Regions from separate parts of the Chromobacterium sp. INPA-IVC genome, predicted to be linked through region 2. Evidence: predicted binding sites of a transcription regulator. Region 2 holds the regulator's gene; each other region holds the start of a gene.
The links. The regulator HrcA, encoded in region 2, represses chaperone genes, less so after heat shock. The targets are predictions, from matches to a motif close to ATTAGCACTCGNNNNNNNCGAGTGCTAAT.
Positions count from the first base shown of each region.

Region 1 (6,908 bases), on a different contig from region 2:
GGCGATGGGCGGCAAGTCCGCGATTGGCTGTACGTCAAAGACCACTGCAGCGCGATCCGCCGCGTGCTGGAGGCCGGCAAGCCAGGCGAAACTTACAATGTTGGCGGCTGGAACGAAAAAACCAATCTCGAAGTGGTCAGCGCCATCTGCGGCATCCTGGATCAACTGAAGCCCCGCCCGGATGGCCAGGCCTATCGCGAGCAGATCCAATTCGTCGCCGACCGTCCCGGCCACGACCGCCGCTACGCGATCGACGCGCGCAAGCTGGAACGGGAGCTGGGCTGGAAACCCGCAGAAACCTTCGACAGCGGCATCCGCAAAACCGTCGAATGGTATTTGAACAATCCGGACTGGATAGAACATGTCAGCAACGGCAGCTATCGGGATTGGCTCGACAAGCACTACGGATGAGCGCCATGCATCGCATACTGATAACCGGAAAAAATGGCCAGGTCGGCCATGAATTGCAACGCTCGCTGGCGCCGCTGGGCGAACTCATCGCCACCGACAGGCAGGAACTGGACCTGGCCCAGAGCGGGGAGCGCATCGAGCAGGCCCTGGATCGCCTCCAGCCAGACATCATCGTCAACCCAGCCGCCTATACCGCGGTGGACAAGGCCGAAAGCGACGAGGCGACGGCGAACGCCGTCAACGCCGACGCCGTCGGCGTCATGGCGCGCTGGGCCGCCCGCCGCGGAGCATTGCTGGCGCACTACTCCACCGACTACGTATTCAACGGCGACGGCGAACGCCCCTGGCGGGAAGACGACGCCACCGGCCCGCAATCGGCATACGGCCGCAGCAAGCTGGCAGGCGAAGAGGCCGTGCGCCTGGCCGATGCCCGCCACTTGATACTCCGCACCAGCTGGGTGTTCGGCGCGCATGGCGCCAACTTTCTGAAAACCATGCTGAAACTGGGACAGGAGCGGGATACGCTCAAGGTCGTCAACGACCAGATCGGCGCGCCGGCATCCGCCGCCCTGATCGCCGACGTCAGCGCCGAACTGATCCGCCGCTATTTGTCCGGGCCGGCCGGATTCGCATTCGGCACCTACCATCTGGCGCCCCGCGGCGAAACCAGCTGGCACGGCTATGCGGTCTACCTGCTCCGGCGCGCCGCCGCATCCGGGCTGGCGCTTAAAATCGATCCCGCCCATATCCAGGGCATTCCCAGCAGCGAGTACCCGCTGCCCGCCAAACGCCCCGCCAACTCCCGGCTGTGTTGCGACAAGCTGAGAAACACCTTCGGCATCGAGCTGCCTGAATGGCAAAGCGGCGTGGATCAGGTGCTTGCGCAGTTGCTGCAGGCTTCTGGCTGCGGCAAGGCCCACCGGGAATGACAACAGGAGAGCAAGCCATGAAACGAAAAGGCATCATCCTCGCCGGCGGATCCGGCACCCGGCTGTATCCCGCCACCATCGCCGTCAGCAAGCAACTGCTGCCGATCTACGACAAGCCGATGATCTATTATCCGCTGACCACGCTGATGCTGTCGGGCATCCAGGATATTCTGATCATCTCCACGCCTCAGGACACGCCCCGGTTCCAGCAGCTGCTAGGCGACGGCAGCCAATGGGGCGTCAATCTGCAATATGCGGTCCAACCCAGCCCGGACGGCCTGGCTCAGGCCTTCCTTATCGGCGAGACCTTCATCAACGGCAATCCATCGGCGCTGGTGCTCGGCGACAACATCTTCTACGGCCACGAATTTTCCAATCTGCTGCAGGCCGCCAACATCCAGAACGATGGCGCGACCGTCTTCGCCTACCGGGTCAGCGACCCCGAGCGTTACGGCGTGGTGGAGTTCGACCAACAAGGCCGCGCCCTGTCCATCGAGGAAAAACCCGCCAAGCCCAAATCGCACTATGCTGTGACCGGCCTGTATTTCTATGACTCGCAAGTCGTGGAAATCGCGAAAAGCATCAAGCCCTCGCCCCGCGGCGAACTGGAAATCACCGACATCAACAACATCTATCTGCAGCAGCAACAGCTGAACGTGCAGACCATGGGCCGCGGCTATGCCTGGCTGGATACCGGCACCCACGAGTCGTTGCTCGAGGCGGGCCAGTTCATCGCCACCATCGAAAACCGCCAGGGACTGAAGGTCGCCTGCCCGGAGGAAATCGCCTTCCGCAATGGATGGATCGATGAGGCTCAGGTGCTGCGACTGGCTCAACCACTGCAGAAAACTGGCTACGGCCGTTATTTGCTGACGATGATCGCGAACTAAACCAAGCGAAGCAGAATAAGCACCATGAACGTAATCGACACCGGCATCCCTGAAGTCAAAATCATCGAACCCAAGGTATTCGGCGATGAGCGCGGCTTTTTCTTCGAAAGCTTCAACCACCAACGCTTCGAGCAAGCCATCGGCCATGCGGTCGCCTTCGTGCAGGACAACCACAGCCGTTCCGGCAAAAATGTTCTGCGCGGCCTGCATTATCAACTGGATCCACACCCGCAAGGCAAGCTGGTGCGCGTCGTCGCCGGCGCCGTGTTCGACGTTGCCGTCGACATCCGCTCAGGCTCTCCGACCTTCGGCAAATGGATAGGCGCGGAGTTGAGCGCCGCCAACAAGCGCCAGCTGTGGATACCCGCCGGCTTCGCCCACGGCTTCCTCACGCTGAGCGACGATGTGGAGTTTCTATACAAGACCACCGACTACTGGCATCCGGAGCTGGAGCGCAGCATAGCCTGGGATGATCCGGACTTGGCGATTCCCTGGCCGCTGAGCGGCGCGCCCACGTTGTCGGCTAAAGACCAGGCCGGCGCGCCGTTCGTCTCGCTGAAGAGCTGAAGCGCAGCCTCATAAGCAAACAGCCCCGCAGGCATACGCCGCGGGGCTGTTTGTTTCGGCGGACATGAGAGCATGCCCGCCTGTACGGCTCGATTTACATCATGCCGCCCATGCCGCCCATGCCGCCCATGTCCGGCATGCCTGCGGCCGGCTTGTCTTCCGGCAGCTCGGCGATCATGCAGTCGGTGGTCAGCATCAGGCCGGCTACGGAAGCCGCGTGCTGCAGAGCGGAGCGGGTCACCTTGGCCGGGTCCAGCACGCCCATTTCCAGCATGTCGCCGTATTCGCCGCTGGCAGCGTTGTAACCGAAGTTGCCCTTGCCTTCAAGCACCTTGTTCACGACAACCGACGGCTCGTCGCCGGCGTTCTTGACGATCTGGCGCAGCGGCGCTTCGATCGCGCGCAGCACGATCTTCACGCCGGCTTCCTGATCGACGTTGTCGGTCTTCAGGCTTTCCAGAGTAGCGCGGGCGCGCAGCAGGGCTACGCCGCCGCCAGGCACAACGCCTTCTTCAACCGCAGCGCGGGTGGCGTGCAGCGCGTCTTCGACGCGGGCCTTCTTCTCTTTCATTTCCACTTCGGTGGCTGCGCCGACCTTGATCACGGCAACGCCGCCGGCCAACTTGGCCACGCGCTCTTGCAGCTTCTCGCGGTCGTAGTCGGAAGTGGCTTCTTCGATCTGCTTGCGGATTTCGCCCACGCGCGCCTGGATGGTGGTGGCTTCGCCGGCGCCGTCGATGATGGTGGTGTTTTCCTTGCCCACTTCCACGCGCTTGGCTTGGCCCAGTTGGTCCAGGCTAGCCTTTTCCAGGGTCAGGCCGACTTCTTCGGCGATCACTTCGCCGCCGGTCAGCACGGCGATGTCGGTCAGCATGGCCTTGCGGCGGTCGCCGAAGCCCGGTGCCTTGACAGCCACAACCTTCAGGATGCCGCGGATGGTGTTCACCACCAGCGTAGCCAGCGCTTCGCCTTCCACGTCTTCGGCGATTATCAGCAGCGGGCGGCCGGACTTGGCCACTTGCTCCAGCACCGGCAGCAGGTCGCGGATGTTGGAGATCTTCTTGTCGAACAGCAGGATGAACGGATTGTCCAGCGCAGCGATCTGCTTGTCCTGGTTGTTGATGAAGTACGGGGACAGGTAGCCGCGGTCGAACTGCATGCCTTCCACCACGTCCAGCTCGTTGTTCAGGCTCTTGCCGTCTTCAACAGTGATCACGCCTTCCTTGCCCACTTTTTCCATCGCATTGGCGATGATTTCGCCGATGTCGGAATCGGAGTTGGCGGAGATGGAACCCACCTGGGCGATTTCCTTGGAGGTCGCGCACGGCTTGGCGATCTTGGCGATCTCGCCCACCAGCGACACCACGGCCTTGTCGATGCCGCGCTTCAGGTCCATCGGGTTCATGCCGGCGGCGACGTACTTCATGCCTTCCTGCACGATGGCCTGAGCCAGAACGGTGGCGGTGGTGGTGCCGTCGCCGGCCACGTCGGAAGTCTTGGAAGCCACTTCCTTCACCATCTGCGCGCCCATGTTCTCGAACTTGTCCTTCAGTTCGATTTCCTTGGCGACGGATACGCCGTCCTTGGTGATGGTCGGCGCGCCGAAGGAGCGGTCCAGCACCACGTTGCGGCCTTTCGGGCCCAGGGTAACTTTGACCGCGTCGGCCAGGATGTTGACGCCGGCCACCATCTTGCTACGCGCGGATTCACCAAACTTTACGTCTTTAGCTGCCATGCTCGAAATCTCCAGAATCTATTTTTGAAGTTGAGATAAGGGTCGGATTACTCGACGATGCCCATTACATCTTCCTCGCGCATCACGAGGACTTCGTTGCCGTCGACCTTGACGGTCTGGCCGGAATACTTGCCGAAGATCACTTTGTCGCCGACCTTCAGCTCCAAGGAACGGCGCTCGCCGTTTTCCAGGATCTTGCCGTTGCCAACCGCCAGGACTTCGCCCATGTCCGGTTTCTCGGCGGCTGCGCCCGGCAGAACGATGCCGGAAGCAGTCTTTTCTTCAGCCTCGAGGCGCTTGATAACAACACGGTCGTGCAGGGGACGAATTGCCATTGATCTCTCCTATTACATTGGCTGTTGAGAGTGGAACATCAGGTAGTGTTGGTTGCGATCGAGAGCTTAGCACTCGACCATCACGAGTGCTAATAATAGGGATGAGAAGCCGGGTTTTCAAGAGCTCCGCGCGTCAATTTTGCGCCGTGCCATCCTGGACGAAATTACCTACAAAGACGAGTCTGCTCGCCTCACCTCAGGCTTCAGCCATCAATGCGATATGAGTAACAAGCTCAAGATGGAGCAGAAATCGCGACCACTACCCTCTCACCCTGTTAAACTTTCTTGAAGCATTTTCTAGGTGAAAATTCAATAAAGATAACAACCACTCGCTATCTTGTGGCCATTGAAAGTCGTAAAACGGCAGGATAGCCACAAACGGGATCCGTTCCATCGCGCCAAAGCAACCCTGAGGCTTCCGACACAAGGTTATGCCTCATTTATGCTACAAGCGATTGAGCCGCCCCACCTTCAAAAGCAGCTATTTTATTGCCTCTCAAAGACACCTATCAGTAACATTGTTCGTGGCTGTTGCTCAACGCCCTCGCCGCTGTTCAGAACGATAAGATGATTAAGATCCCTGTGCGATACGAAAGCCGGACAAGAACTCAAACAATATTCACACAAATCAATCATACGTTTAAAACGCAAGGGAACACCGAACTCAGCATGAGCGTGGTATCCTGCTTGCGCAGCGTCGCCTTATGCAATTTGACCTGCGCACAACGAAACAGCGCAGCTTCATTTGTAGCAATCGTTGTGAGACAATCATTTCTTCAGATTGTTTGAAAAACTTTTAGCATTTTTATCATGAGAAAAATATGCTTCTAGCACTGTTAAACTCGATACTCTTTTCATTAATTATCGGTGCAATTCTAATTCATTTCTCTCACTTCCATGAGAAATTTTCTGCCGACCATGATTTATCTGGCGTCCAAAAATTTCATGCAACCCCTGTTCCGCGCATCGGCGGCATTGCAGTCATGGCGGGCCTAATTGTTGGCATAATCACAATATTCTTTTTGACAAGATCTTGGACGACTCCACTACTACTGCTGGCGTCTCTACCCGCATTTCTCACGGGTCTCATGGAGGATATAACCAAGAAAGTTGGGCCAGGCACGAGATTGCTGGCAACCTTCGCAGCAGCGGCTGCGGCCTTTTTCTTAGCCCAAGCAAATCTCTCAAGACTAGATATTCCTGGAATTGATACAGCCTTAAGTTCCTGGTGGCTCCTATCCCTGCTTTTGACAATGATTGCAGTAGGGGGCGTCGCTCATGCCGTAAATATTATTGATGGTTACAATGGGCTATCTGGCGTAGTTGCCATATTTATTTTTCTAGCCATGGCCTATGTCGCATTTAAGGTTCACGATATTGAATTAATGGGCTTATGTTTTACCATGATAGGAGCCATTGCTGGCTTTCTTTTTTGGAATTTTCCCCGAGGGCTAATTTTTGCCGGTGATGGAGGAGCGTATCTTGTCGGCTTCATGGTTGCTGAGGTCGCCGTTTTGCTCGTAGGCAGACACCATGAAGTTTCCCCATGGTTTCCATTACTTTGCGTTATCTACCCTGTTTTCGAAACAGTGTACTCGATTTATAGAAAAAAATTCCTCCGCGGAATGTCCCCCGGAATACCTGACGGCTTGCATCTACACATGTTGGTATACAAACGTATTGTTCGCTGGATGGTAGGCTCAAAAGACGCAGTGCATCTGACACAACGCAATAGCCTAACTTCGCCGTATCTCTGGGCATTGTCATCATTTTCAGTTGCGCCTGCCATGCTGTTCTGGAACAACACACCAGTATTAATAGGTTTTGTAATCGCATTTATGGCTACATATATTCAACTCTATCGGATGATTATCCGCTTTCGTACGCCTCGTTGGTTATTACTACACAAATCTTCTTAATCTTCAGGCAATAAAATACCCGCCCATAACTCAATACATCGAGAAGCTCTGTTTAGCTAAGTTAGTTAACCTGCAACAGTGTCCTGATCAAAATCAGGGCACGTATGAAATTTAAGATTTAT
Region 1 covers NZ_JBTNLS010000012.1:22,211-29,118, forward strand. Annotated here, with positions in the region: gene rfbB (dTDP-glucose 4,6-dehydratase) at 1-411, shown strand, start outside; gene rfbD (dTDP-4-dehydrorhamnose reductase) at 417-1,340, shown strand; gene rfbA (glucose-1-phosphate thymidylyltransferase RfbA) at 1,358-2,230, shown strand; gene rfbC (dTDP-4-dehydrorhamnose 3,5-epimerase) at 2,255-2,797, shown strand; gene groL (chaperonin GroEL) at 2,892-4,532, opposite strand; gene groES (co-chaperone GroES) at 4,580-4,867, opposite strand; gene ACX17K_RS20720 (MraY family glycosyltransferase) at 5,689-6,786, shown strand.
Region 1: the regulator HrcA is predicted to act here: its motif matches at 4,933-4,961, upstream of groES (co-chaperone GroES).

Region 2 (6,908 bases):
GAACTGCATGAAGACGTTGTTCCAGATCTCCATGAAGCGGTCGCCGTCTTCGTCCGGGCTGCCCGGAGGGCCGCCGGCGACGGACGGGCCGTGGTCGAAGAAGATTTCGGTGCACGGGCCGCAGGGACCGGTGTCGCCCATGGTCCAGAAGTTGTCGGACGCGTACGGCGCGCCCTTGTTGTCGCCGATGCGGACGATCTTGTCGGCCGGCACGCCTACGGTGTTGTGCCAGATGTCGTAGGCTTCGTCGTCGGTGGCGTACACCGTCACCATCAGCTTGTCCTTCGGCAGCGCCAGCCATTGCTCGCCGGTCAGGAATTCCCAGGCGAAGGTAATGGCGTCGCGCTTGAAGTAGTCGCCGAAGCTGAAGTTGCCCAGCATTTCGAAGAAGGTGTGGTGGCGCGCGGTGTAGCCGACGTTTTCCAGGTCGTTGTGCTTGCCGCCCGCGCGCAGGCATTTCTGGCTGGTGGTGGCGCGGGTGTAGTCGCGTTTTTCAAAGCCCAGGAACACGTCCTTGAACTGCACCATGCCGGCGACGGTGAACATCAGCGTCGGGTCGTTGCCGGGGATCAGGCTGCTGGAGGGAACTACCTGGTGGCCTTTGGAGGCGAAGAAATCCAGGAATTTCTTGCGAATTTCAGAGGTTTTCATGATTTTCGGTCAATTTTCAAAATCTGGTCCGGGCGCCGTGCCAGGACGAATCCATCGATTGTGTCAAGCCGGGGCCTGGCTGGCAAGCGCTTCGCAGCGCCGCTTCAAGGCCTGGTTCATTTGCAGGAAGCCTTGGCGGGCGCGCTCCAGCAGTCCGTCGCCGATCAGCGGCAGCAGAATGCCGGAAAAATTCTCGTCGTGATGCAGGCGGGTGCCGCCGCCGTCCAGGGGCTCCAGCCGGAAGCGGTGCTCGCCGTCCAGCAGGCCGGGCAGCAGCAGCTTGCCGCGCCAGGCCATCAGGCTGCCGGCGGCGAATTCGCTCAGCCGCGGCCGGAAGGTCAGGCGGCGTCCGCCTGGCGGATGGAGAGTGGCCACCAGCCGGGCGCCGGCTTCGTGGCGGCCATGCAGGCCGACGATGAACGGGTTCCATTCCGGGTAGCGCCGCCAGTCGGTCAGCACCTGCCATACCCGCTCCGGGCTGGCGGCGATGTCGATTTCGGTGGCGATGCTGCGCGTTGCCATGGCTCAGTCCTCGTAGAAGTCGTCGTCTCCGCCGCCCGCCAATACCTGGCGGATCACGTCGGCGGGAAAGCCGCGCTGCGCCAGGAAGCGGTACTGCTTGGCCTTTTCCGCGGCGTCGGCCGGCAGCCGGCCGAATTTCTTGCGCCACTGCGCGCGCGCGCTGGCGAGATCGTCCTGGCCGGACAGCGCCTCGCGTATGGTTTCGCTGCCCACGCCGCGCTGGCGCATTTCCTGCGCGAGGCGGCGGCTGCCGAACTTGGCGCCCTTGCTACTGGCGAACTGGCGGGCGAAGCGGTCGTCCGACTGCCAGTCGGCGGCGGCCAGTTCGTCCAGCGCCGCGTTCAGCTCATCCTCGCTGTCGGCAAAAGGCGCGAGCCGCCGAACCAGTTCCTGCCGGGTGTATTCCCGGCGGGACAGCAGTTCGGCGGCTCGCGCCTTCAGGCTTTTGCCTTCCGCCGCCATCAGGCGTCGAAGGCGTCGTCGGCGAACTCTTCGTCGCCCTGGGCTTCGTTGATCTCGATCTTGATGCCCACCGCTTCGCGGATCTTGCGCTCGATCTCCTCGGCGATGGCCGGGTTGGACTTCAGCCATTCGCGGGTGTTGTCCTTGCCCTGGCCGATCTTCTGGCCGTTATAGGCGTACCAGGCGCCGGACTTGTCGACGAAGCCGTGCTTGACGCCCAGCTCGATGATTTCGCCCTGGCGGGAGATGCCCTCGCCGTACAAGATTTCGAAATCGGCCTGGCGGAACGGCGGGGAAACCTTGTTCTTCACCACTTTGACGCGGGTGTCGTTGCCGATCACTTCCTCGCCCTTCTTGATGCCGCCGGTGCGGCGGATGTCCAGGCGCACGGAGGCGTAGAACTTCAGCGCGTTGCCGCCGGTGGTGGTTTCCGGGTTGCCGAACATCACGCCGATCTTCATGCGGATCTGGTTGATGAAGATCACCAGGGTGTTGGTGCGCTTGATGTTGCCGGTCAGCTTGCGCAGCGCCTGGCTCATCAGGCGGGCTTGCAGGCCGACGTGGCTGTCGCCCATCTCGCCTTCGATTTCCGCCTTCGGCACCAAGGCGGCCACCGAGTCGATCACGATCAGATCGACGCCGCTGGAGCGCACCAGCATGTCGCAGATTTCCAGCGCCTGCTCGCCGGTGTCCGGCTGCGAGATCAGCAGGTCGTCGACCTTGACGCCCAGCTTTTGCGCATATTGCGGGTCCAGCGCGTTTTCCGCGTCGATGTAGGCGCAGGTGCCGCCCAATTTTTGCATCTCGGCCACTGCTTGCAGACACAGGGTGGTCTTGCCGGACGACTCCGGGCCGTAGATTTCCACCACGCGGCCGCGCGGCAGGCCGCCGACGCCCAGCGCCAGGTCCAGGGTCAGCGAGCCGGTGGAGACCACCTGCAGGTTCTCGTTGATCTGGTTGTCGCTCATGCGCATGATCGAGCCCTTGCCGAACTGCTTTTCAATCTGGGAGAGGGCGGCGGCCAGCGCCTTGCTCTTGTCTTCGGAAGCCATGCTGTCTCCAATGGGGTAGTCGGACCAATGATGGGGGCGATTATCGCAGAAAACCAGAGGGCTAACAGCAGCTTGGGGAGGGCGGTTTTCGTGCCATGGTCGTAAAGCCGCGCCACGCCCCCTTTTGGCGCGGTGCAGGATGTGTACAATGGGGACATGATGAACGAACGCGCCCAACATTTGCTGAAGGCGCTGATCGAACGGTACATCGCCGACGGTCAGCCGGTGGCCTCCAAGACTCTGTCGCTGCTGCCCGGGGTGGAGTTGTCGTCGGCCACGGTGCGCAATGTGCTGGCCGATCTGGAAAACATGGGCCTGATCGCCTCGCCGCACACTTCGGCGGGCCGGATTCCCACCGCGCGCGGCTACCGGCTGTTCGTCGACCGGCTGCTGACGATACGGCCGCTGGACGAGCTGTCGCGTCACGAGCTGGAGGCCAATCTGCAGCCGGACAGCCCGCAGCGCATCGCCCAGGCGGCGTCGTCGCTGCTGTCCGAGCTGACCAGCTTCGCCGGCGTGGTGCTGACGCCAGAGCGCAGCGATGTCGCCTTCCGCCAGATCGAATTCCTGCGCCTGTCCGAACGGCGGGTACTGATGATATTGGTGACGCTGGACGGCGACGTGCAGAACCACCTGTTGAACACCGAGCGCGACTATACGCCGTCCGAACTGGTGGAGGCCGGCAACTTCATCAACCAGCATTACGCCGGACAAGGCCTGAGCGCCGTCACGTCGCGGGTGGAGGGCGAGCTGCGGCAGCTGCAGGGCGACATCGCCGAATTGATGGCCGCCGCGGTGAGGCTGGGCCAGCAGACCCTGGCCAAGCGCAACGAGGACGTGGTGGTCAGCGGCGGCTCGCGGCTGCTGCAGGTGCACGACCTGTCCGACGACCTGTCGCGGCTGCGGGAGCTGTTCGGCGTGTTCGAGCGCAAGACCGAGCTCCTGAAGCTGCTGGCGCAAGGGCGCGAGGCGCAGGGCGTGAACATTTTCATCGGCGAGGAGTCAGGAGTCATAACGCTGGACGAATGCTCGGTGGTGACCGCGCCCTACTGCATCAACGGCCAGGTGGTCGGCACGCTGGGCGTGGTCGGCCCCACCCGCATGGCCTACGAGCGGGTGATTCCCATCGTCGACATCACCGCCCGCCTGGTCAGCAACGCGCTGTCCTTCCGCGAATGAACTCGAGCCATACCGAAAAAGAAAGCAGAATCATGAAATCGATGTTGAAACTGGCCATCGCCGCCGCTTTGGCCGGCGCGGCCTTCACCGCTCCGCAAGCCCAGGCCGACGCCGCCTTTCTGGCGCGCCCCGACGTGCAGCGCTACATCGACGAGCAGGTGGCCACAGGCCAGTTCAACCGCCCCGAGCTGGAGGCGGTGTTCGCCAATGTGGAACTGAAGCCCAACATCATCCGCATCCTGGACAAGCCGTCCACCTCGCGGCCGTGGTACCAGTTCCGCGCGACGACCGTCAACGACAAGCTGATCGTGGACGGAGCGGCGTTCTGGCAGGACAACGCCGACGCGCTGGCGCGCGCCGAGCGCGAGTATGGCGTGGCGCCGGAAGTGATCGTCGCCATTCTGGGCGTGGAAACCCATTACGGCCGCAACACCGGCAGCTTCCGGCTGGTGGACTCGCTGTCCACCATCGGCTTCGACTACCCGCGCCGCGCCGAGTACTTCCGCGGCGAATTGACCCAGTTTCTGCTGCTGGCCAAGGAGGAGGGCAAGGACCCGCTGACGCTGAAAGGCTCCTACGCCGGGGCGATGGGCCTGCCGCAGTTCATGCCGTCCAGCTACCGCAAGTGGGCGGTGGATTTCGACGGCAGCGGCCACCGCGACATCTGGAGCAACCCGCACGACGCGATCGGCAGCGTCGCCCATTACTTCCAGCTGCACGGCTGGAAGCGCGGCGACGACATCGTGGCGCCGGCCAGCGTGGCGCCGGAAGCCCAGGTCGACAAGCTGCTGGCTGACAAATTCAATCTGCACTACACGGTGGGCGATCTGCGCAAGATGGGCGTGGCGCCGCAAACGCCGCTGGCGGACGACGTGCCGGCGGTGCTGTTCTCGCTGGAAACCGCGCCCGGCGTCACCGAATACTGGCTGGGCCTGAACAATTTCTACGCGATCACCCGCTACAACCGCAGCACGCTGTACGCCAAGGCGGTGCAGGAAATCGCCGGCCAGCTGCGGCAGCGCTACTACGCGTCGCTGGCGCAGCGGCCGGACCCGGCCTCCGCCGCGCAGTAAGGCGCGGGCTTTCGCAACAAGACGCCGGCGCCGCCTGGGAGGCCGCGCCGGTGAAACCTGTCGCCTTGCGCGGCAATTGCCATTAAAATCCGCCCCCATGAGCTATCAAGTCCTTGCCCGCAAGTGGCGCCCCAAACGCTTCGCCGACCTGGTCGGCCAGGAGCACGTGGTGCGCGCCCTCTCCAACGCCCTGAAAGAGCAGCGGCTTCACCACGCCTACCTGCTGACCGGCACCCGGGGCGTAGGCAAGACCACCATCGCCCGGATTCTGGCCAAGAGCCTGAACTGCGAAACCGGCACAACGGCCGAGCCCTGCGGCGAATGCCAGGCCTGTCGCCAGATCGACACCGGCCGCTTCGTCGACCTCTTGGAAATCGACGCCGCGTCCAACACCGGCATCGACAACATCCGCGAAGTGCTGGAAAACGCCCAGTACGCGCCGACGATGGGCCGCTTCAAGGTCTACATCATCGACGAAGTGCACATGCTGTCGAAGAGCGCGTTCAACGCGATGCTGAAGACGCTGGAAGAGCCGCCGGGCCACGTCAAGTTCATCCTGGCCACCACCGATCCGCAGAAGGTGCCGGTGACGGTGTTGTCGCGCTGTCTGCAGTTTTCCTTGCGCAACATGACGCCGCAACAGGTGTCGACCCATCTGGCCCACATGCTGGACGTCGAGGGCATTCAGTACGAGGCGCCGGCTTTGGCGCTGCTGGGCCGCGCCGCGTCCGGCTCGATGCGCGACGCGCAGTCGCTGCTGGACCAGGCCATCGCCTACGGACTGGGCGAGGTCAAGGAAGACGGCGTGCGCGCGATGCTGGGCGCGGTGGATCGCCGCTACCTGTTCACCCTGCTGCAGGCGCTGGCCGCCGCCGACGGCCCGGCGCTGATGGCCGAGGCCGATCGCCTGGCCGAGCGCGGCGTCAGTTTCGATTCCGCGCTGTCCGAACTGGCGGTGCTGCTGCAGCAACTGGCGCTGGCGCAGACGGTGCCGGCGGCGCTGGCTGACGATGAGCCCGAGCGCGAAACCTTGTTCGCGCTGGCCGACGCCATCGCGCCGCAGGACGTGCAGCTGTACTATCAAATCGCCATCCATGGCCGCAAGGACCTGGCGCTGGCGCCGGACGAGCACGCCGGCTTCAATATGGCGCTGTTGCGGATGCTGGCCTTCCACCCGGTCAACGCGCCGGCGGAGAGCGCCGCGCCCGCGCGCCCGGCCGCTCCGTCCCAGCCGCGCCCGGCGCCGGCCTCCGCGTCGGCGGCATCGGTCGCCAGCGCCTCGGTGCCGGCGGAGCGGGGCATGTCGCCGGCCGCCCGCGCGTTGCAGGCAGCCGGTCTCGGCGGGCAGCCGCAAGGCAAGCCCCGCGCGGCGGAGCCCACCCCGGCCGCCGAGCCGGAACCCGAGCCCGCGCCCCGGCCGCAGCCGGTTGCGGTAGAGCCGACTCCGCCGGCGCAGCCCAAGCCGGAAATCCAGCCTGAGCCGCGTTTGCAGCCGGCGCCGGTTCAAGCCGCGCCCGCGGCTGCCGTTCAGGAGGCGGAGGACGAGCGCGACGAGGAAGAGATCGTCGACGCGCCGTGGTCCGACGACGACGCGATGCCGGCCTACATGCAGCAACCGCCGCTGGAGGATGAGCCGTCCAGCTACAGCTTCGACGGCGATTGGCAGCGGCTGGTCGCCGATCTGGGCATCAAGCTTGGCGCCGCGCGGATGCTGGCGCATAACGCCGTGCTGAAGAGTTGGAGCCAGGACCGCCTGGAGCTGGCGGTGCCCGAGAGCTTCCGCCACATGAGCGGACGCGACTATCAGGAAAAACTCAAAGCCGCGCTGGCCGAACGTTTCGGCCACGCGGTGGATCTCGCGGTGACGGTGGAAGAGCTGGGGATGGAAACCCCGGCGATGACCGACGCCAGGCTGCGCCAAGAGCAACTGGCCGTCGCCCGCGAATGCATGCAAAACGATCCGGTGGTG
Region 2 covers NZ_JBTNLS010000003.1:447,474-454,381, reverse strand. Annotated here, with positions in the region: gene alaS (alanine--tRNA ligase) at 1-651, opposite strand, end outside; gene ACX17K_RS07550 (SRPBCC family protein) at 715-1,173, opposite strand; gene recX (recombination regulator RecX) at 1,177-1,635, opposite strand; gene recA (recombinase RecA) at 1,635-2,687, opposite strand; gene hrcA (heat-inducible transcriptional repressor HrcA) at 2,844-3,866, shown strand; gene mltB (lytic murein transglycosylase B) at 3,899-4,939, shown strand; gene dnaX (DNA polymerase III subunit gamma/tau) at 5,037-6,908, shown strand, end outside.

Region 3 (6,908 bases), on a different contig from region 2:
AGCCTTCGGCTTCGGGGAAAGGCAACAGGCGGCGACGGTAGTCGCCGCCTATGATTCTGACCTTATTACGTGTCTGACTCATGAAAGCTAAACTCTAGGGACAAGCGCGAGAGTTTAACCTGATCAGGACTTTAGCGCCTCATTCCCGCGCGCCGGGCGGCGAATCTGTCGCGCCGGCGGCGAAATTCGGCAACTATTCCTTATATATGTTTCCAGCGACGCCGCAGTTTTCCGACCACGCATCGCCAGCCGATTCTGTGCTCGGCGGCGTTTGAGGATACAATCTTAGCCATTTACCGCTTTTCTGGCCCATTCACGCATGTTTAGCTTCTTCAAGAAAAAGACCAAGCCGGCGGAAACGCCGCAAATCGAAATCCCGGCGCAGGCCGCGCCGGAACAAGCGCCCACCTCGTTTGAGGCCCATGACCCCGCCCCGGCCGCGGCGCCTCAGCTCGACGCGATGCCGGCGATGACGACAGACACGCCGGCTGCCCCCGAACCGGCCCCGGCAGCGCCGATTGCGGCCGCGCCCGCCGCGCCGGTCGAAGAAGCGCCGACGCCGCTGAAGAAAATGAGTTGGACCGAGCGGCTGAAAGCCGGCCTGGCCAAGACCCGCGACCGGCTGGGCAAGCAGTTGGCCGGCCTGTTCGGCGGCGGCAAGATCGACGAAGACCTGTACGAAGAACTGGAAACGGTGCTGCTGACCGCCGACATGGGCATGGACGCCACCGTCCATCTGCTGCAGGACGTGCGCGAGCGCGTGTCGCTGAAGGGCCTGAAGGATTCGTCCGAATTGAAGGGCGCGCTGAAGGATTCGCTGCAGGATCTGATCGGCCCGCTGGAAGTGCCGCTGAACGTGGAAGGCAAGAAGCCGTTCGTGATCATGATGACCGGCGTCAACGGCGCCGGCAAGACCACCTCCATCGGCAAGCTGGCCAAGTACTACCAAAGCCAGGGCAAAAGCGTGCTCCTGGCCGCCGGCGACACCTTCCGCGCCGCCGCGCGCGAACAGCTGATCGCCTGGGGCGAGCGCAACAACGTCACCGTGATCGCTCAGCAGGGCGGCGACTCCGCCGCCGTCTGCTATGACGCGATCCAGGCCGCCGTCGCCCGCGGCATCGACATCGTGCTGGCCGACACCGCCGGCCGCCTGCCTACGCAGCTGCACCTGATGGAAGAGATCAAGAAGGTGAAGCGCGTGATCCAGAAGGCGCTGCCGGACGCCCCGCACGAAGTGGTGCTGGTGCTGGACGCCAATATCGGCCAGAACACCGTCAGCCAGGTGAAGGCCTTCGACGACGCGCTGGGCCTGACCGGCCTGATCCTGACCAAGCTGGACGGCACCGCCAAGGGCGGCGTGATCGCCGCCATCGCCAAACAGCGGCCGATTCCGCTGCGCTTCGTCGGCGTAGGCGAAAGCATCGATGATCTGCGGCCGTTCGACAGCCGCGACTACATCGACGCGCTGTTCGAATAAAACCATGATTCGCGGCCGCAGGCGCGGCCGCCTTTTCTCAGCCAACAAGCGGGAAACCTCTCAATGATACAGTTCGACCAGGTCACCAAGCGCTATCCAGGCGGCAACGAAGCCCTGAAGAACCTGTCGTTCACCATAGAAACCGGCGAAATGGTGTTTCTCGCCGGCCACTCCGGCGCCGGCAAGTCCACCTTGCTGAAGCTGATCGCCGGCATCGAGCGCGCCACCAGCGGCGGCGTCATCGTCAATGGCCAGAACCTGTCCAAGCTGCGCGCCAGCCAAGTGCCCTACGTGCGCCAGCATCTGGGCATGGTGTTCCAGGACCACAAGATCCTGTTCGACCGCAGCGTGTTCGACAACGTGATGCTGCCGCTGGACATCATCGGCTTCGACCGCCGCGACGCCGCCAAGCGCGTGCGCGCGGCGCTGGACAAGGTGGGCCTGCTGCCCAAGGAAAAAATGATGCCGATCCGGCTGTCAGGCGGCGAGCAGCAGCGGCTGTGCATCGCCCGCGCCGTAGTCCACCGCCCCAGCATCCTGCTGGCGGACGAGCCGTCGGCCAACCTGGACCGCGCCTACGCGCTGGACATCATGGAGCTGTTCAAGTCCTTCCATCAGGTGGGCGTCACCGTGCTGATCTCCGCCCACGACGAAACGCTGATGGAAGATTACGGCCGCCGCATCATCCGCCTGAGGGAAGGACAGTTCGCCGCATGAAACACTTTCTCTATCTGAACTGGCAGAGCGCCAAGCAGGCGCTGGCCAAGATCGTCCGCCAGCCCTTCGGCAGCCTGCTGACCCTGTTGATGCTGGCGCTGGCGCTGGCTTTGCCGCTGTCCCTTTACCTCGCGGTCAACAGCGTGCAGGAATGGGTGGGCCGCCTGACCGCCACGCCGCAGATCACGCTGTTCATGGAGCAGACAGCCGAACAGGCCGACATCGCCGCCGTCAACAGCACGCTGTCGCACCACCCCAAGGTGAAGAGCTTCTCCTTCGTCAGCAAGGGCCAGGCGCTGCAGGATCTTGAAAAGCGCAACGGCTTGTCCGGCCTGTCCGACGGCCTGGAAGGCAACCCGCTGCCCGACGCCTTCGTGGTGACGCCCAAGTCTCTCGAGCCGCGCGAGCTGGACATGCTGCAGAAGGAGCTGTCCGGCCTGCCGATGGTGGAGCTGGCGCAATTCGACGCCAGCTGGGCCAAGCGCCTGTACGGCATGGTGGAGATGGGCAAGAAGCTGACCTGGTTCCTGGCCGCCGCTCTGGGCCTGGCGCTGGTGCTGGTCACCCACAACGCGATCCGGATGCAGATCCTGGCCCGCCAGGACGAGATCGCGGTGTCCAAGCTGATCGGCGCCACCGACAGTTTCATCCGCCGCCCCTTCCTGTATCACGCGCTTTGGCAGGGCGTGCTGGCGGCGCTGCTGGCCTGGGGCCTGTCCTGCTGGCTGGCCGCGATGGCCAACCCGGCCATCAGCGAGTTCGCGATGCTGTACGGCGAGCGGGTGGAGCTGCGCGCGCTGAACCTGCCGGAGCTGGCGGCGCTGATCGGCATCTCCGCCGCGCTGGCGATGCTGGGCGCGCGGCTGGCGGCCGACCACCACCTACGCAAGGTGGAGCCGAAGTAAAAATGACAAGCGAAAGGTTTCAACTATCGGGCCGATTGTTAAATATCATTGACTCGGGAACCTTTCGCTGCTAGCACTCTCAATACTCGAGTGCTAACATAGCACTACCCAAGGAGGTAGCCATCGCAATGAACACAACATTTGCCCTTCCCGTCCCGTCGACCAGCGGCAGCCTGGAACAGTACATCCAGGCCGTCAACAGCGTGCCCATGCTGACGCCGGAGCAGGAAACCGAACTCGCGACCCGTTTCCAGCAGGAAAACGACCTGGAAGCGGCGCGGCAGATGGTGCTGTCGCACCTGCGCGTGGTGGTGTCCGTGTCGCGCGGTTACGCCGGCTACGGCTTGCAGCAAGCCGACCTGATCCAGGAAGGCAATATCGGCCTGATGAAGGCGGTGAAGCGCTTCGAGCCGGGCCGCGGCGTGCGCCTGTTCTCGTTCGCCATCCACTGGATCAAGGCCGAGATCCACGAATTCATCCTGCGCAACTGGCGCCTGGTGCGCATCGCCACCACCAAGCCGCAGCGCAAGCTGTTCTTCAACCTGCGCAGCATGAAGAGCGGTTTCTCCGCGCTGTCCGAGCAGGAAGCCAAATCCATCGCCAACGACTTGGGCGTCAAGCCCGAGGAAGTGCGCGAAATGGAAATCCGCATGAACGGCCAGGACATCTCCCTGCTGGCCGACAGCGACGACGAGGACAGCTACGCGCCGATAGACTGGCTGGCCGACAGCCACAGCGAGCCGACCCGCGCGCTGGAGCGCCGCGCTTTCGACCATCTGCAGTCGGAAGGCCTGGAATACGCGCTGTCCACGCTGGACGCCCGCAGCCGCCGCATCGTAGAGGCGCGCTGGCTGGCCGACGACAGCGGCTCCACGCTGCATGAGCTGGCCGCCGAGTTCGGCGTGTCGGCCGAGCGCATCCGCCAGATCGAGGCCAAGGCGCTGACCAAGATGAAAACCGCGCTCAGCGAAGGCGTGGTGCTCGACAACTGATCCCGCGCCGCCGGACGCGAAAAAGCCGCTCGAAGATTCGAGCGGCTTTTTTATTCCCTCCGCCATCCTGCGCGGAGGAAAACCATCACTCCTGCAACGTGCGGAACTTCGCCGGCAGCTTGTCGTAGGCGTCGCGGCTGATCTTGCGCAGCGGCGCCCAGGCCGGCTCCTGATCGCCCAGCGTCTCCAGGAACTGGCCGGCATAGGTCGGGAACGATGCCAGCGTGGTGCGCAGCGTCTGCTCGGCCTTGGCCTGTTTGCCAGCCAGCACCTCCAGCTGGGCGCGCTTCAGCATCACATCCGGATAAGGGCGGAACTCGGTCAGCCGGTCTTCCAGCGCCAGCTTTTGCTTCAAATTGTCCCGGTTAACCGGCAGATAATCGTCCAGCGTGTACAGCGCGTGGTAGGCGAACAAGGGCTTGGTTTCGACGATTTCGACCAGGCGCTCGGTGCGGACCTTGTCCTTGGCCGCGTTGCCGGTCGGCACGTAGAGGTTCACCAGCTCCCAGAACATGGAGGAGGTGCTGATCGACAGCCAGCCCACCCATACCAGCGCCGCCAGCAACGGCAGCCGCAGCGGCCAGGCCAGCGGGCGCTCGCTGCGCGGCGCCATCGCCATGAACACCACCAGCATCGCCAGGAAGTAGTAGTACCACAGCGGGTACTCCAGCATGCTGTGGGTCAGCGTCACCGCGACGCAGCCCAGCGCCAACACACCTTCGGGCTCGGCCTTGCGGCGGAAGAACGGCAGCACCGTCCAGACGAAGCCGGCCACCACCAGCGCGGTCACCACGCCGCCCATCTCCGCCAGCAGCTGCATCAGCAGATTGTGGGCGTTGGTGAACAGCCCGCTGTTGTAGCCGGCCGCGGCGAACTGCGGCAGCGGCTGCAGGCGCACGCTTTCCGCCGCGTACTGCGACCAGCCCACGCCCCACAGCGGATGCGCCTGGAAGGTCATCCAGGCCTTGTGCATCTCGGCGAAGCGGCGCGCGCCCATATCGTCGCCGTTGGCCGCCAGCCGCGCGATGCCGGACGCGTTCTCGACATCGGAGTGGGTCAGCAGCGAAATCAGGTGATTGAACAACGGCAGCGCGAACTGGGCGGCCAGAATCGTGCCGGAAGCGGCCCACATCGCCAGCATCATCCGGCGCGACGCCTCGTCGCGGCCGCGCCAGTGCCACAAGCCGGCCAGCGCCGACAGCGCCACCAGATAGAGCAGGATGGTGCGCGAGCCGGCCCAGCCCAGCATCAGCGCCATCCACAACACCAGCGCGACCAGCCAGCCGCGCCCCAGGCGGCCGACGGCGAACAGGTAGACGCCGGACACCACCGACCACATCAGGTAATGGGCGTACTGGTTGCGCTGGCCGATATGGCCGAAGATATTGCTGGTGGGGTGGGAACCGTCGTAGAACAGCCCCAGCGCCGGCGCCAGGCCGGTCAGCTGGGCGGTGCCGATCAGCGACTGCACCAAGCCACCGACGATGACCGCCCGCGCCAGCCACACCGCGAACTCCCGGTCGCCCAGGGCGCCGCGCAGCGACGCTGTGACCGAGGCCAGCAACGCCGCCGCCAGCCAGGCCAGCGCAGTGACGTAGCTCATGCCGGGAAACAGCAGGTGGACGAACTGCGGCTGCAGCGCCCAGGCCCCGGCCAGGGCCAGGCACAGCCAGCCGGCGCGCGGCATCGAATCGAACAGCCGCGCGCCGGGCAGCAGAAACACGCCGGCGGCCAGTAGCAGCCAGATCACGTTGATCTCGCCGAACCACTGCGGCAGCGGCACGAAGTGGACGCGGGAGGCGAAAGGCACGATGGCGATCAGGCAAAGTGCCAGCAACGCCAGGCGCTCGGAAATCTTCTGAAAAGTCATGGCAGATCAGATGTCGGAAAGCAGGAAGCGGGCAGCATACCGCATGCGCCGCCCCGGCAAAACCCATCAAGTGTGTCGGCGCGTTACAAAGCTCAGAACAGCGTCTTGCGCGTGACCGGCGACGCGACAGTCATCACCGCGGCCACGCGGCCGGCATCCGTAGACATGCCATGCGCGGCGTATGCCTGAGCGGATCGCCCCGCCAGGCTCGCCAACGGCTTCATCTCCGGCTCCTGGCTAGCTGCGAGCACTGCGGCAAACTGAGGGCAATAGTCAGGAAAGCTCGCGATCGCCAGCGCCAGGCTTGCCTGGGCAGCCTCCGGCTGATGAGCCAAAGCTTGCAGCTGGCTGAGCTTGACCAGCGTGGATGGATAAGGCTGCCACTTGGCAAACTGTTCGAAACGAGGAAGCTCAAGCGCCAGCATTTCCCGGGTCGGCACCAGATAGTTCGCCAGCATGAGATTGGTCTCCGCAGTCCAGAACGGATTCAAACCCGCCTTTTCCAGGAAGATGATCCTCTGCTGATTTTCGGCAATCGATCGTGTCGGATAATTGTATCGAATCAGCTTCGGAAACAAAAAAGCGCCGCCGGCGACATGCGCCCACATCGCGCTGCCGGCCAACAAGCAGAGGCCATTGCGCAGCAGTCGGGAAAAAGGCAGCGTCAACGCCGCGGCAGGCGACAAGGCGCATATCAGCGTCAACATTGCCAAAAACGGCATATACCATAGCGGAAACTCAAACTGGCTATGGATCAGTATTGCCGCGGCGATGCTGATCAACATCATGTTCTCGGGTGTTTGCCTGCCCCTTCCCATATAGGGGAAAAGGCACCAAACCAGCCCGACCAGAACAGTCAGCGCGCCGGATAAGCCTGTTTCAGCCAATAGCTGGAAGAAAAGGTTGTGGCAGTGCGTAAACAACCAACTTTCCGGCGCCTTGGGCAG
Region 3 covers NZ_JBTNLS010000008.1:92,330-99,237, forward strand. Annotated here, with positions in the region: gene rsmD (16S rRNA (guanine(966)-N(2))-methyltransferase RsmD) at 1-82, opposite strand, end outside; gene ftsY (signal recognition particle-docking protein FtsY) at 320-1,477, shown strand; gene ftsE (cell division ATP-binding protein FtsE) at 1,541-2,194, shown strand; gene ftsX (permease-like cell division protein FtsX) at 2,191-3,099, shown strand; gene rpoH (RNA polymerase sigma factor RpoH) at 3,228-4,091, shown strand; gene ACX17K_RS16160 (PglL family O-oligosaccharyltransferase) at 4,177-5,961, opposite strand; gene ACX17K_RS16165 (PglL family O-oligosaccharyltransferase) at 6,054-6,908, opposite strand, start outside.
Region 3: the regulator HrcA is predicted to act here: its motif matches at 3,169-3,197, upstream of rpoH (RNA polymerase sigma factor RpoH).